3 regions of the Natronincola ferrireducens genome follow, and region 2 is predicted to be linked to each of the others. Evidence: riboswitches for the same ligand, from Rfam matches in the RefSeq annotation. Region 2 holds a riboswitch; each other region holds the start of a gene.
The links. Region 2 has a riboswitch for cyclic di-GMP ahead of BLS22_RS07270 (hypothetical protein). Riboswitches for the same ligand answer to the same signal wherever they lie in the genome.

Region 1: linked by a shared signal. The riboswitch ahead of BLS22_RS01660 (sensor histidine kinase) and the one ahead of BLS22_RS07270 (hypothetical protein) in region 2 are both predicted to bind cyclic di-GMP.
Region 3: linked by a shared signal. The riboswitch ahead of BLS22_RS03955 (hypothetical protein) and the one ahead of BLS22_RS07270 (hypothetical protein) in region 2 are both predicted to bind cyclic di-GMP.

What each region holds. Positions count from the first base shown of each region.
Region 1 covers NZ_FNFP01000001.1:364,866-370,363, forward strand. Annotated here, with positions in the region: gene BLS22_RS01655 (Glu/Leu/Phe/Val family dehydrogenase) at 1-894, shown strand, start outside; gene BLS22_RS15470 (pseudouridine-5'-phosphate glycosidase) at 1,065-1,190, shown strand; cyclic di-GMP riboswitch class II at 1,369-1,452, shown strand; gene BLS22_RS01660 (sensor histidine kinase) at 1,638-3,395, shown strand; gene BLS22_RS01665 (response regulator) at 3,392-4,009, shown strand; gene BLS22_RS01670 (sensor histidine kinase) at 4,300-5,498, shown strand, end outside.
Region 2 covers NZ_FNFP01000002.1:357,991-363,488, forward strand. Annotated here, with positions in the region: gene BLS22_RS07260 (sigma factor-like helix-turn-helix DNA-binding protein) at 1-258, shown strand, start outside; gene BLS22_RS07265 (DUF5658 family protein) at 269-577, opposite strand; gene BLS22_RS07270 (hypothetical protein) at 731-1,666, opposite strand; cyclic di-GMP riboswitch class I at 1,778-1,885, opposite strand; cyclic di-GMP riboswitch class II at 2,019-2,102, opposite strand; gene BLS22_RS15080 (hypothetical protein) at 2,885-3,058, opposite strand; gene BLS22_RS07275 (DUF169 domain-containing protein) at 3,301-4,077, shown strand; gene BLS22_RS15360 (hypothetical protein) at 4,287-4,634, opposite strand; partial or broken gene BLS22_RS15610 (pilus assembly FimT family protein) at 4,716-4,826, opposite strand; gene BLS22_RS07285 (type II secretion system protein) at 4,879-5,295, opposite strand; gene BLS22_RS07290 (DUF7305 domain-containing protein) at 5,329-5,498, opposite strand, start outside.
Region 3 covers NZ_FNFP01000001.1:868,706-874,203, reverse strand. Annotated here, with positions in the region: gene BLS22_RS03960 (cation:proton antiporter) at 1-68, shown strand, start outside; gene BLS22_RS03955 (hypothetical protein) at 157-1,734, opposite strand; cyclic di-GMP riboswitch class I at 1,899-1,987, opposite strand; gene BLS22_RS03950 (hypothetical protein) at 2,249-2,455, shown strand; gene BLS22_RS03945 (amidohydrolase) at 2,492-4,111, opposite strand; gene BLS22_RS03940 (Na+/H+ antiporter NhaC family protein) at 4,164-5,498, opposite strand, start outside.

The DNA of each region.
Region 1 (5,498 bases), on a different contig from region 2:
GAATTAGAAAGATTATCAAGAGGATTTACTAGAGCTATTGCTCCAATCATCGGAGAAAAAGTGGATATTCCGGCACCAGACGTAAATACAAACGGTCAAATTATGGCTTGGATGGTAGACGAATATCACAAAGCTACTGGTGATTTCCAACCTGGAGTACTTACAGGAAAGCCTGTATCCTTCTATGGTTCATTAGCAAGAACAGAAGCAACTGGATATGGTGTGGCCATTATGGCGAGAGATGCTGCTAAGAAAATTAATTTACCATTAGAAGAAGCAACAGTTGCTCTTCAAGGCTTTGGTAATGTAGGTAGTTATGCGGCTTTATATATTGCAGAAATGGGAGCTAAGGTAGTTGCGGTTTCTGATGCCTCTGGATGTATCATAAACAAAAATGGTCTTGATGTACCGGCATTAGCAGAATATGTAAAAGAACACAAGATTGTAAAAGACTTCCCAGGAGCTGAAGAAGTAATAGATAGAAATGAAGTTTTTGCATTAAATGTAGATATCTTAATGCCATGTGCTTTAGAAAATCAAATTACAGCAGAAAATGCTGTTAATATTAAGGCTAAAATCATCAGTGAAGGTGCTAATGGACCTACAACATTAGATGCAGATAAAATTCTAGACGAAAGAGGCATCGTTGTAGTACCAGATATTTTAGCAAATGCTGGTGGTGTTACAGTATCCTATTTTGAGTGGGTACAAAACCTAATGAGATATTCTTGGACCTTTGAAGAAGTTCAAGAAAAGCAATCTCAATTAATGGAAAAAGCCTTCAATGAAATTTGGGCATTAAAAGAAGAGCATGGGGTAAACATGAGGGTAGCGGCTTACATGATGTCTATCAAGCGTGTTGCTGATGCTATGAAGTTAAGAGGCTGGTACTAGGATTTTAAAATAAAAATTATATAGTAATAGTTGGGGCAGATATTCTTCGGAGTATCTGCCTTTATTACTATTTAATCATTTAAATACAAAGAATAGCAAACAAATTATTAATAGATTAAGAACAAATCAAGTTACTTATTATACAAATTAGCAGTATAGAGAGAACATGATTGGCAACGATTAAGGAAATACCAAAGGATAAAAGCCTAGAGGCGAATATACCGCTAGTTTATAGTAATGATAGAGTAGGAACCCAGTTTACGTTGGATTTTGGAAAAGTTGCTGGGAATTTGTAGAGGATGATATTACACAGGAATTTTAAATGCAAAAAAAGAAAAGAAACTACAAAAGTTTACTAATATTCCTGTAGAAATTTACGTAAAAAAGCAAATCTATGATTTAAAAGCTTAATATTGTAAGAATAACAACGAAGAGTTTATATTTTAAACAACCCCCAAACTAGATATAATAAAATATATAGATGGGGACAATGATTTGTATTCTTTAATTGGGCACTTGGAATGCAAGGAGTCAGTAGTGCAACCTGCCAGCTAGTAATAGCTGGTTTTGTGTTCTAATCCATTAGGGGGAATTGTTACAATAAATAAACCTACTGCATATAATTTTTTTAAAATGGCAATATTCTAATGAGGTTTAGAATAATATATAGAAGCTTATTAATAATGACAGTAAAAGACCTAATAATATCATAGAATAAAAACATGGAAGAAGTGATGTGGCCTGTGGACAATAGGCAGAAAGTAACTACCTTGTTTATGAAAACCAACTTCTTAGAAAATCAACCTGGAGAGATAAAAGTTATCTATATTTATCGATATATGTCATTATTATTGACTTCCCTCTTCTATCTAATTGGCACACCCTCTGTACCCATTATATTTAAGATAGGAGTTATCTTTTTATTGTATTTATCTGCAAAAATTATGATGGGTTTCTACATAAAGCTTCACAAAAACGTATTTATCATGAAGGTATTGGTTTTATTAGAGTCTTCAGGAATTATACTATTACTATTTCCATCAGGAGGTATCAGTAGTCCTTTTATTTGGTATGCATTGAATCCCGTTTTAGTGGCGGCTAATTATTTAAATACCATCTTTTGCTGGTTGACCCTAACCCTTTATCTTGTTTCGGCAACCGCTATAAGCATCAATTTTATTAATCACTACAACCAATCAATTATAGAGATGACAAAGGAAAATGCTCACCTCGTTTTAGTATTTGTTTTAATCACATTAGCTGTTCAACTACTTTCCAATCTATGCAAAAAGCTACATGAGCAATCGCATCATTTAGTGATACAAAAAAGGGAGCTGTTAAAAGCCAATGATGCTTTACAACAGCTGAATGGAAGTCTTGAAGAATCCATGGAGCACATTATGGATCTTTATCAGGCGGTGGAGATATTCACTAACCAAAACAATCGTCAAAATCTATTTCAAGTTTTTGCAGATTATACAGAAAAACTGACAAAAACAAATTTAGCTTTTTTTTGTGGGTTACCCTATTCAAAATATAGGGAAATAATTACAGTCAGTAACGATAAAAGCATCAATAATGAGAAATTACAGATTAAAAAGGCCATTCAAGAGTATGGAGATTCCTTTAAACATACTGCTTACCCCATGGAATTTATAATTAATGCCCAAAGATACAGCCTGATAAAGGTAAAATCCTCAACCAATAGATATGGATTAATAGGAATTCAGTTAGAGGATGAGACCCAATTAAATGGGCTAAGGTTAAGACAGTTATACTTTCTTGCTAACCTATGCACTGTCATTTTAGAAAGGTTGGAGCTAGAAGAAATAGAAGAACAACTAATGCTAGTAGAAGAGCAAAATCGAATTGCTAATGAAATACATGACAATGTATCTCAACGGCTTTTTAGTATTACTTATGCCATCCATGCTTTAAATGGAAAATGGCAAAGCATTTCAAATGATAGATTAAAAGTACAGTTAGAGCATATTAGACAATCTGCCAACGAAGCTATGCAGGATCTAAGGGCTTCTATATATCGGCTAAGCTCAAGAAAGAGGGGGGAGAAGTCCCTACATAAAACCATTAACACTTATCTTAATAGCTTAGCTAATCTTAACGGTATTACCGTAGATTTTGAAATAAAAGGAGAAGAGGAACTGATTCCAAATCCAGTAAAAAAAGCATTTTTTAGGCTTATCCGTGAGGCCACAGGGAATGCAGTCCGGCACGGAAGATGTAAAGAGATACAGGTGGAAATTCACGTGGAGAAAGGAAAAATAGTGCTGATGGTACGTGATGACGGCAAGGGCTTTAACTTCAGTGCACTACAGCAAACTCAGCATAGTGGTCTAGGGATTGGAAATATGAAAAATCTTGTAGAAGCTTTTGGTGGAGAATTTCAATTATATAGCCAGTTGGGTAACGGAACAAAAATACACATTACTATTCCAACTAATAGGGGTTCTATTGAAGAGGAAGGAGGTTTAGCTATATGAAAATTGTTATAGTAGATGACCATCCCCTTGTAAGAAAGGGATTATCTCTTGTACTGGAAAACGAAAAAAATATAGAAGTAAAAGGAGAAGCTGGAACCATCACGGAGGCCTGTGAGATTATATTAAAGGAAAAGCCTGATATAGCCTTAGTTGATATAAAGCTTGGTCGGGAAAATGGCCTAGAAATTATTGAAAAAATTTTTAAAGAGAAAATAACCTGTAAATTCCTTTTATTAACCTCATCTGCAAATGAAGAGGATTTTAGACGGGCAGAAATATTAGGTGCCCATGGTTACGTCCTGAAAGAAGCATTGCCTGAGGAACTCTTATATGCCATCAATCTTGTGAACAGGGGAAGAAAGTACTATGATCCAGGATTAATGGAACTGTTAATGCAGGAGGATGACAGCGAAGAAATTTTAACAGAACGGGAGCAGGAGGTATTAAAGGCTTTAGGGAAGGGCTTGAGCAATCGGGAAATAGGCAACAGACTATTTATCACAGAGTATACCGTAAAAAAACATGTTAGTCAGATTTTAGCTAAGCTGGAGCTTGCCGATAGAACACAGGCAGCATTGTATGCCAATGCAAAGGGATTAGTAAAGTATCAATAAAATACAAAAAAATTATCCGTCTACAAAAGGCGGTTTTTTTCTGCTCCTAAAGTATACCTTTGACTACTACTCTAGTATAAACAAGGGGAATCTTTAGAGGAAAATCATCGGTAGACAAATTTAGGAGGAACTTTCTATGCGATGGAGGGATAATAAAGTAAACTCAGGAGGGAAGTTAAAGGATTTTCAAAAGGCTATACTAAAAGAAAGTAGTATTTTGGGGAATTTCTAAAAAATAAATTGAAAATTTGCATCTATATAGAAAAAACTAAGACAAAGGGGGAAAACCCTTGATTTATCCAAGAATATACCACAGGATAAGAAGCTTATATAAAGAAAGAGAAATATTTAAAATAGTATTTTACTATAGGTATATTTCTCTATTAATTACATCTACACTTTATATTGCTGGAGATTTAAATCACTCAATGCCAAGGAAAGGTTTTGTCGTAGTATGTATGACTATATCTTCCCTATTACTTCATTATCTTTACATAAAAAATGGAAAGTCTACCTTTAAAATCACTTTGTTAATATTGTTAGAAACCATAGGAAACTCTTTTATACTGATCCCTTCTGGAGGCCTAAGTAGCCCCTATGTTTGGTATTCTCTAAATACCATTCTAGTGGCTTCCATTAAGTTAAATGCTAAGTATTGTTGGTTGAATCTCTTTATTTATTTTTTTAGTTCTACTATTGCAGTTCAATTTATTGTAGAAGAAAGTAGAAGCTTTACTAGGATATTGATAGAGGAATCCAATCTCCTCCTGAGCTTTGTTCTGATCACAGGAGTTATTCAAATGCTAGTAAAGTATGCTAGGAGAATCCATAAGGAAAGCAATAGACTGGCAGCAATCAATAGACAGTTGTTGATAGCCAATAGAAAAAATAAAGAAGCTATGAATTACATAATGGAAATTTATCAAGGAGTCCACCTTTTTACAAAACAGGAGAACAAAAAGGATTTTATAGAGCTGATGATTGATTATAGCAGGAAGATGATAAGAAGCGATATGGTGGTTTTTGTAGAATGCTTTAGGGAGGCCGAGCAAACAATCATTGAAGGGTCTGGTTCTATTAGAGAAGAAGTGATTTCAGAAATATATAAAGGATGGAAAGATATGATTTCCTATGATGGACCAATAGAAGTGCAACTAAAAGGAAGAACATATCTTTTAATTGCTATTGGATGCAGTTATAGGGTTTATGGAATATTAGGGGTTGATATAACTCCTCAAATCACAGAGGATAGCTATAAGGAAACTGTAGAACAGCTAAAATTTTTAGCTAGTCTTAGTGCAGTAACTTTTGAAAAGTTTGAATTAGAAAAGATAAATGAAAGGCTATTAATCAATGAAGAACAGAATCGTATAGCTAATGAAATTCATGATGGTATATTACAAAGGATATTTAGCATATCCTGTAGCATATATACCAACATTAAGCACCTAGAACAAAAAGAAATTAGGGATATAGCCCTTGAGTTAAA
Region 2 (5,498 bases):
GATTGGGAGGATTATATGGAAGACATCATTGCCTATAAAGCTACTAGAAAAAAGAAGGCATTAACTCCTACTACTAAAAAAGCCATTTATAGATTAACAGAAGTCCTTAATACCACTAGTCCTCAAAGAATTTATGATTTTATCTATGAAAATTATGAAGAGTTTCAAGGCACGATTGTGGATGGTCTTACCTATTCCTCTATTTGGCGAGCTTTGCAGGAGAAACAGAATGAAGATGAGTCAACCCCTAAGGATTGACCCTGAATTATTAAGAGATAAAATATAAAGCTACCCATCTAACATGCAGTACCATTATCCAAAGCTTTACAGCCGTTAATCCCATGAGGGCTTTAGATAACCACGGTATTTTAGACCTGACTTTGTATAAAAAAATCATCGCTATTCCTACATATAATACCACACCGATTATGGATAGGATCATGGATAAATGAATAAAGTAATCCATGATAGGGTTTGCCTCTTCTATAATCCCCAGTTGTAATCCTATCGACGTAAAAGCTATGTCAAAAACCGTTAGTAAAAATATACCATAGTAGATAAAACGATTTTTTTTCATAATCATACAACTCCTTATTATAAGTATATGCAACAAAAACTTGTGTGTTGTATGATAGTATTTGAAGTATTCTATTAATCCTCTCTGGTACTTAATGGCATTGTAGGGTCAGCTTCCCTATAGAAGGGTTTTTCTTGTTTTGATTACAGTCACCTAATCTACCGCGGGAATACCTACTACAGCATGGGCAGCAACATAGATATCGCCATTAAATTTATATTCTTCCCCTACCTTAAAGCCCAATTGACCAGGAGCATTGGTTAAGCGACCCCGACGGTCTGAAGGAAGCTCTTGGTTCCCAATCCATAGATGGGTTTCTTGAAGTGCATAACCACTAAATATATCATAATTTACAATCACTGTACCAGCTTTATAATCAACTATAACATTTCCAACATGAATTCCATTATCAAGATTATTTTGACCAGCACCAGCCCACAATTTCAATACATATTCACCTTCACTAATAGGTCCATTGGTCCATCCCCAGTTGTTTGCATTTAAGCCCTCAATAGATGTAAACTTTCTTGCAATATTCCCACCATAAGCCCAAGCTGTCTCTTCATAGAACATAGGCTTTTCACAATAGTAGAAAGTAATATGACTCCAGCCTGAGCCAGTATTGTTAGGATTATTAGCTGGTTGTTTTAACCCACAGTCATTGTAAACTCCCTGAGGATATTTAGGATAATAACTGTATAAGTTACCACCTTGATTTCCACCTTTTACATATACATGAAATACTGGCATAGTTGATGCCCAAGCAAATGTATCTCCATTATTTGTGATTGTTACTTGAAACTTTGAATTAAGATCTGTACTTGCAGTATCATCATCTCCGACTTTATATATGCCGTCTACTAATTCGTTTTCATCTAAATCTATTTTAAAAGCTTTTAATATACAGCCTTCTGGAGCCTCAAGGCTACTAGGAATTGGATTTGGTCCTAATATAGGGATGCTGTCATAGCTCCCCGTAGTAGGGTTGACTTTTGGACTAGTACAATCTTCAGTGCCTGCAAAAACAAATTGAACTAGTGAGAAAATAAGCATAACAGCTAGTAAAATGCTGAATAATCTCTTTTTCATAATATTCCCCTCTTTCATCTCATATAGATTCATTGTTTTATACCTTTATTAGCATATTAGCAAAACAGTTTAGATTTGATTTATCATCTGTATTAGAATAACGATTCTATAATCAGCAACCAGACTATCATAGTGGCAAAGGTATCGTTATCATACCATCTGCACCTTAGACTCTAGGCTTTGCGTCCTGTTCTTTTGAGCAGTTTGCCCTTCCTTAGGTCAGTATATCTATAAATGTATGAAAAACTAATTTAAAGCTATACCTATAGATTAACTTTACTTTTATGTCACGAGTTAGTTAATCCATACTTAATCATAAGCACTCCTCCCCTCCCCTCCCATTGATAATTTATTTACAAGAGGTCGGTTACACTACCAGCTCCATGTGACCTAAGTGTCCAAATAAAGGTCATACTTCATAGCTCCCTATTGCTTGGTAAGTAATAAATATCTTGTTATTCTATATCCTTAGGTATAAATGATACTAGCCAAAAGTAGTATAAATGTTATTCTAATGTAGTATATTCTTTGGACATTAATAATATTATAATTAGCCAAAAGTCCTATGCAAATAAATTTCGCTAGTCATTTCTGGGCAAATAATTGTTGTTATTTCAATATTTTAAAGCGTTTTTATTTATTGTTATGGTTTTATAAGAAACCCTGTTGTTCCTAGTTAAAGCTTGTAAATTATTAGCTTAAAGAAATAGTTTTTTTACTTCTTCTGCAGGGTCTATTTGTATCATTAATAGTGTCCTCCTTTATTAATAATGTTATCATTTATGATAACATTATATATGATAAATTTCATTTCCCACACTTTCAAATGATCACTTTCTTTCTAAGAAATGTTTTATCCTGAATCTTTTGGAACTTCTGACAATCTCTTTTAAGTTGAGTTCACCAAAAATTTTCTAGTGGGATTTACCTCTTTTTTCAACAAGATCGTCCCTTGTGTACATTCTTACCGAAAAATTTTGTCTGTCTTACCCCCCATTTTGGGGCATAAAAAATCCTAGGTATACTTTCCTGTCCCTAGGGGGACAAAGAGGTGTTCTTTTGGTAATCTCTAGGCTAAGTAATAGTTTTTCAGTTTTGAGTGATAGGTATTTTATTATGTTAACTGTTTTTTAAAAATTTATTTGCCATGTAATTGATGATTGCCTCCTTTAGTAATTTCTTAGGTGTAATGCCCTCAGGAATGATTAGGGAAACCGATTAGTCACTGTTTAGCAGAATTAGTGTGTTGGTGTAGTTTTCTCCACCATCCACATCCCCGTACTCTCCATACTCACTGTCTAAGATTTCTACCAGTTCTCTGACTACCTCTACTACCTTGTGTGGTAGTTCTGTTAGTCTTTTAGCTTCTTCTACATGGGCTATTTTTATCATTGATATTGTCCTCCTTTATTAATTTTATTATCATTTATCATAAGATTGGATATGATATATGTCTTTCTCCTTTGATTTTTTCCACACAAAAAGAGCCGACCTGTTAAGATTGACTTTTTTTGTTCAATAAGTTAGTAATTTAAGTGCCTGACACCCTTTTCTTCTATCTTTAATAGACTTTTTTTAGACGATAGAATGGTAAACTTATTAAATACAATTTAAAAAGATGGAGAGTGAGATAATTGAGTCATAAGGATATCATCAAACAATTAAACTATACACTGGGACTTTCTCGAAATATAGTAGGCATTAAATTTATTTTTACAAAAGAAGAATTTGATAGCTTAGATATAAAACAAGTAAACTATAAAATGTCTTATTGTAATACTGTAAAACTTGCTTCAAAAGGTAAGTCTTTCAAAGCAAATTCAGATAATTTTTTATGTAAAGCATCTTCCAGGGCCTTAGGGCTAATGGATGTAGATAATGAAGTAGTATCGGGGAGGCTTTATCATTCATTCAATATGTACAGAAGTGTTGGAATTGCAAAAAATGTGCAAAGAAATGTAACGTATGTTGATCATAAAATCTATGGTGTTGTAGTAGGACCTTTGAAAGAGATAGAAATAAAACCTGATGTGATTATCATGATTACCAATCCTTATCAAGCTATGAGGATAGTACAGGGATACTCATATGATTGTGGAATTCCTACAAATATTAAATTCACTGGTAATCAAGGGGTATGTTCAGAATGTACAGCCACGCCCTATGAAAATAATGATATAAATGTATCATTATTATGTGCAAATACGAGATTCGCAGCCAAATGGGATGATAATGAAATGGGAATAGGTATGCCCTATCACATATTTGAGACTATTGCTAATGGAATTATAAAAACATTAAATCCAAGTGAACCTAATATCAAAAAGAGAAAAATAATAGAACAAATTGGAATAGAAAACATAGCCATTCCAATAGAGCTTGGAACAAGCTATTATAAAAGTGGTAAATAATCAACTTTAAAGACCTATATAGGTCTTTTTTATTTAATAGGAAAGTCCTACTTTTCCTATTAAATAAAAAGAGCCAATCATTAAGATTGACTCAGTAGTTTTGTTTAGTAATTTCAGTTATTGAGTTGCTAAAATAAAGCTCTTTAGATTGTGGGTGTAGTTTTATAATCACAGTATGTTTTCTGTAATTCTACTTCTTTGATAAGTTATCAATAGGTTGTCACAGGTATTACTTTTAAGTACGAGTAAGTATTACCTACGGTTCCAATGATATTAGTAGTATTTTGAGGAAATATCTCCTTTTGTATCGTATGACCATCAGAAGCCTCCATCTTTACTCTGACATTTTTTCCTGATATAGAAAACTCTACTGATAAATCAGAAAGGTTTGAATTTCTAATTTTGGAAACAACCATACCCTCTTTTGACACTAAATTGCCTACAGAATCATCAGTATTAACAAATATCATTTTTCCATCAGATACATCAGCTTCTTCACTTCCGAGAAGTTCTATCCTTGTTGCAGTTCCTATTTGTTTTTCTAGATACTCAAGCATAAATCTAAACTCATTCTGAGTATTTACTCGGGTATCAACTAGCCGATAAGTTTGACTGTTGAAATGAAAAAGAGAATAGGTCAATGTCATAATTATCGATATAAGTGCTAAGACTATAATCAATTCTACAAGGGTGATGCCCTTATTAGAATTATATTTAATTTTTGTTATTATTGAACATATACTTTTCAAGTTTGATACACCCCTCTATCCATATACAGCAACGTTATAAATATTATCCACTCTAATCAGCTGTGCGGTTATATGCTCTATATACATAAATTTCTGTTTCCACGACTTCATCATTAACTGTTTCCTCTTTTTTAATGACTATTTTGTCAACATCAACTTCAGTTTCATGTATAGAAGTACCAAATTTCACTGTCAATTTGTCATCTACTCTATTATAATCAGTGATAGAGTGGGGAAAATCATTAGCAATTAGTTCATCGATTTCAGCTTGATTATAACCAGATATAGCACTTTCTGCAATAGTTGCAGCATCAGAGACATTTTTTGTTCTGCCACCAGAACGTACAGCCAACAGCACACTACTAGTGTAAACCGTTCCTATCACTACAACGATTATTCCAAGTAATGCTAATCCGACAATAATTTCAACTAAAGTCAAACCCGATTCACTTTTCTTAGGATTATTCATATTATCACTCCTAATAACTCATTTGCCAAGCTGTTATTGAGGCAACCAAAACACCTTCATTGAATCAGGTTTTGGCACTGCTACAGTAACAGAATGGTGCACAATTTGTATTGGGGTAGTTGTATCAACCCTGTTATAACCTGTGGAACCTTCTCCCCCACTACCGCCTGAGCCAGAGCTCGGGTCAATGTGAACAATTCCAA
Region 3 (5,498 bases), on a different contig from region 2:
TTACAGCCCCCTTGGGAGCCTTTGGCATTAGAGTTACTAGTGAAAAATGGTTAACCTCAGAAAAATAATAGTTATCTATAAAAAAACTATCAGAAGTGGAAAATTCTGATAGTTTTTTATTGTTCCTGAAATTGTTTGTTAACTATTTTAATTTTGTTATTTATAAGAATCAATTTTTATGTCATCAATCCACACTGTCGTATTAGAGCTTAGTACAGCTGTTTTTATTTTAATTATTCCTTCAATTGGGATATCAAAGTATATCATTTCCCACTGTCCTATCACTTTAGCACTATAATCTATAGCATGTTGAAACTTTAAGTCATCATCACTATTATATCCTTGAAACTCCATTTTAATGTCTTCAAAGCCATCCGTCATGATCCAGAGGGAAAGAACCCCATTGTTTTGTATATTAACATTATTTAAGAAGATATCCTTAGATAAATGATCGAAAGTACCTAAAAATTTTAGGGCATATTCTCCACTTCGGAATATCGTATCATCAGTTGTTACAATATCCGAATCAGGATAGAAAACATCATATTTTTCAAAATTTTCTATGACATGGCTGCTTTGTATAGGTTTTGTTAAGTCGTCATCCCCCTCTCCATCCTCTTCTATTATTCTTATCACTCTACTAAATTCTTCACTCCAATTGCTATTTGCGTCTTTTACCCTTAGAGCAATCTCATATCTTCCTTCATCTTGTAAAGACAAGCTTAAATCCTTTGAAGAATATTGATTTAAAACATTATCTTCTTTTCTAACTTCCCATAAAAATTCTTTAAGTTTATTATCATCACCAAAAACAATACTATTATTTATAAACTCCCAATGGTTATCTATTTGATTTTCTTCAAAATAAGCCATAGGTATATTTGATTCACTATCCCCTGTTTTAGACCTATCTCCTATTCCAAGGGCTAATACAGCAATGGCTACTCCAACAACTGCTGTTGCTATAGTTGCTTTAATAAAAGTATGATTTTGTTGTTTCTTAGGTTGTCTTTTTTTATAAGAATTATAATTATCCTCTTCTAAAAGTTTTGATACTTCCTGTAAATGATGGCTATTATAGGAACCACCCCTATAGAGAAACTGAAAATCCCTTAGAATTTCATGAAAATTTGTATATTCATGATCTCCCTGTTCTAAATCCTTTATAAATTCTACTATTCCATCTAAGACATTAGATTGTACATTTGTAATACTAATATTTGAACAAACAATTGTTTTTAATACAGCTGCTACGCTTTGGGCCACTCTCTTGAAGCTATGGTCATAATCTACCATCCCATCCTCTAGGAATAACAATTCATTAAATAGTATATTTCCTTCTTTTATAGTTATTTGAGACTCATCGATTAGAATATGCTTAATATCATTGGAAAAACCATCATATTTCACTATTCCTTTTAAATACTGATAAGCTAAATTCAAACCTTCTTCTATAGTGAGGGTATTATTCTTCACATATTCTGCTAAATATTGGGATTTTTTGAAGCTAGTGACAAGAACAATTCCTTCATTAAGCTCCTCAAAATAGACTAAGTTGTTTAATAATTGTAATTGTTCCTTTACTTCCTGCTGTAGAAATCTTTGGACATTTAAAATATTGATTATAACAAATTTACTGTTATCTTCCTTAAAGGAACCGATAAAAATCTTTTGTTCATCAGTGGTTTTGAATATATCATGAATATTAAATTGATAAATATACTTGCTGGCCATTTTAAAAACCTACCTTACTTGTAAATTTTACTTTTATATTTATATTTATAGGAACCCTTAAGATATTTATTTAAAGATATTTATTTTGACTTCTATTTAATAAAAAATAAGAGCACCCTTTACTTAAGGCGCCCTATAGTTTAATATCCTATTACTACTATATATTTGGCAACCTGGCAATCATAGGAATAGTACTTCCCTTAGATCCATAGCTTTGCGTCCTCATTTTTCAATAAGTTTGCTATTATCAATATTATTAAATTTTATAATGGTTATTATGTGAATCTAACATACTACACCATAAGACATATTTTTCTACATTTTTTTTAAAATTCCTTCTTTTCTGTTGTATATAATAAATTTTAAGGAGGGATTAATAATAATATATTGTGATTGTATGTTCTTTAAATAATATTCCACTACACTTACTTCCAGGATTTAGAACTTAATCTCTACTTGGAGAAATGAAAGCTTTAGCAATACACTAAAGGCTAATAATATAGGATGAAAAAATATGAGAAACATAAATTTTAAAAACCTCTTGAAGCATAAAATCTTCAAGAGGTCAGACATTACCCATTGTTTCTTAACATTTAAACTTAGTATACTTGCTTGTATTTCCTCTGCCACCACTGCAAATCCTCTAGATGGTTCCATGACTGTATTTAGTGATAAATTAAAACTTCCAGCTACATTCTTTAATATATTGATGATATTTTAAGTATATATGTATCATTTAAAAACAGATAAAACCCACTTATCTTTCAAAAACAATTTGGCCGTCCATAATTGTCATATCAACCTTGGTATCTCTAATCTCTGATACCTCTATATTGAATAGATTTTTATCAAGAACCATAATATCTGCAAATTTGCCTATCTCCAACGTTCCAAGTTCATTTTCCCTGGATGTTCCGTAGGCGGAACCATAGGTATAGGATCTCAACACTTCATACATCGTGAGCTTTTCCTTTGGATTCCAACCACCTTTAGGTTCTCCATCATTATGGAGCCTTGTGACAGCTCTGTAAATTTCTATAAATGGATCATTATCTACAACTGGACAATCACTGCCAAGGGCCAAAACGCCAGCGGCATCATAAAGATTCTTAAGAGGCCAAGTTTTCTCTGCCCTAGCTTCTCCCAACGTCATTCTATATGGATTAGCATCAAAAGTCTGGGTAATCGCAAGATGCTCTGGTTGAACTGACGGGATTATACCTAAGCCTCTGACTCTTTGTATATCATCAGGATGTACCAGTTCAAAATGCTCTATACCATGTCTGGCTTTATTTTGTCCAAACTTCTTTATAGCACTTTCATAAAAATCCAATGCCATTCTAGCAGCTCCATCTCCACAACAATGTAGTCTAATAGAAAACTCTAGCTTATGGGCTTCCTCTACAGCCTTGGCAATAGCATCAAGATCCGATAGAGGAAGTCCCTTATTGCCAGGACTGTCAGCATAATCATTAAGCATCAAAGCAGTATGGGTTGTAGGAACACCATCCATAAATTGTTTTAACAAAGTAATTTTTCGCTTGTCGGTATTATGTTTTCTCCTCAGCTCAGCTGTTTTCTGTAAATCCCCCAATAGATCGGCAGCTGAATGTATCCTTACATGTAATTCTCCATTATCCTCTAATTCCCTATATGCTTCATAATCTCCCATATTTAATCCAAAATATGGCTGCATATCATTTACTGATGTTATGCCAAATTCTATAGCATTTTTAGTATAGGCCTTTACATAACGTTTGTCCTTCTCCATTGAGGAAGCAAGAGCAAGAACACCCACCAAACCCAAAGCTGTTTCATATAGAAATCCTGATGGTTCTCCGTTTTCTAACCTACCTATTTCTCCATACAATGGATCAGGAGTATTTGCATTTATACCTGCAACCTCTAACGCTTTACTGTTTACCCATGCCCCATGTGCCTCTGCATTTAATAAAAATACCGGCTTATCTGGAAAATATTTGTCTAATGTGTACTTTGTAGGTAGTTGTTTGTTATTCCAAAAGACATGATACCAATTAAATCCAAGTATCCATTCTGTCATAAGATTAGGGTTGACATCAACAAAGTCTTTCAGCATCTTTGCCGCCTCTTCTTCAGAAGTAGCCTTACCTAGATTTACATAGGTCTTATACATACCTGCTAAAATTAGATGGGTATGACTATCATAAAAAGAGGACATTATTAGCTTATCTCCTGCATTAATTATTTTAGTATCGGCATCCACAAAATTTTCCATATCTTGAGGACTACCTATTCCTATAATTTTATTGTTTTTAACTGCTACAAAACCCTTAAAAGGATTTGGCGTGATACTATCAAATATAGCATTTCCTTTTAGAATTAAATTTGCTTTCACTATTATCTTCTCCCCTTCTGGATTGATTGTTAAATTCTATATTCTTTTCATCCTAAGCCATGATAAACCCCATGATCAGATAGCCAATCATGCCGATTACAAAAGGAATGCTGATTAAAGGTAAAGCTGTTTTAGAATAGTCCATATTTTTTATGCCTGTGGATGCACATGTGACTGTGACAGCATCACTATAAAAGCAAGTATGACTCCCAAATGCTGTTGCCGCTGCCACCACGCCGATGGCCATGAATATGTTTACTTCTAAAGCTACTGCCAGAGGAAGAATTATAGGGAATGAAATAGCTGCAACACCCCAAAAGCTCCCTGTGGAGAAGGCAATTGCACCTACAACTAGGAATACAACCGCAGGAAAAAGGGCAGGACTTAAAATCGGAGTTACACTTTCAATAACATAGGGTGTAAGTCCTAACATATCGTTGAAATTTTGTAATACAAATGCAACTAAAACAAGACCTGTTACATACAACATATCCTTAAAACCCTCTACAGTATAATCACAAAATTTTCCTAAGGTAATTAGTTTCTGAGGGAAAAGTAACACAAAACATGTTATCAATGCAAATATCACTCCAAGTAGTATATCCTCTGTATATATTGTAACTCCAATTAAAATAAGCATAGGTATTATGAAATTCAAAGCACTTGAAGTTTTTATTTCTTTGGTTGATGCTATTAATTCCTCAGACTCTTCTCCCTCTTTATAATAATCTTCAGGGAAAACTTCGCCATATAATAGGGCTCTCTCTTCTGCTTTTTTCATAGGACCAAATAGTGGTATAATTCCTAAGCAGAATAGGGGTACCACCACTACAGCAGCCCATGCATAAAGCATATATGGTATAGCCCTGGCATAGGCAGCAAAGCCTGACATATCCGTTATAACTCCTACTGATTCAATCTGTGCAGCATATAAAACACCCCACGATGAAAATGGTACCAATATACAGACGGCCGCGCCTGTTGAATTAACTATAAAGGCCAGATACTGTCTTGAAACCTTAAATCTATCTGTAAGCTTCTGCATTGCTATACCAACACCCAATGCATTAAGATAATCTTCTACAAAAATAATTAAACCTAAAATCCAAGTTAAGATAAGGGTTTTTTTCCGAGTATTTGCTATCTTTGCTCCTATATCGGAGAAGCCCATTGCTGCACCTGAGAACTCCAAAATTTTAATTAAAGCTCCGAACAATCCAAACATTAAGATGTAATAGGCTGAGTCTCCAAATTCAGTAAAGGTTACATCCATCCACAAATTAAACCAGTCCCCTTGGGCTATAATGATTGTTGCTACGAAAGTTCCCAACAGCAATGACTCCAGTGCCCTCTTGCTAATTATTGCTGTTACTATAACAACAACAAC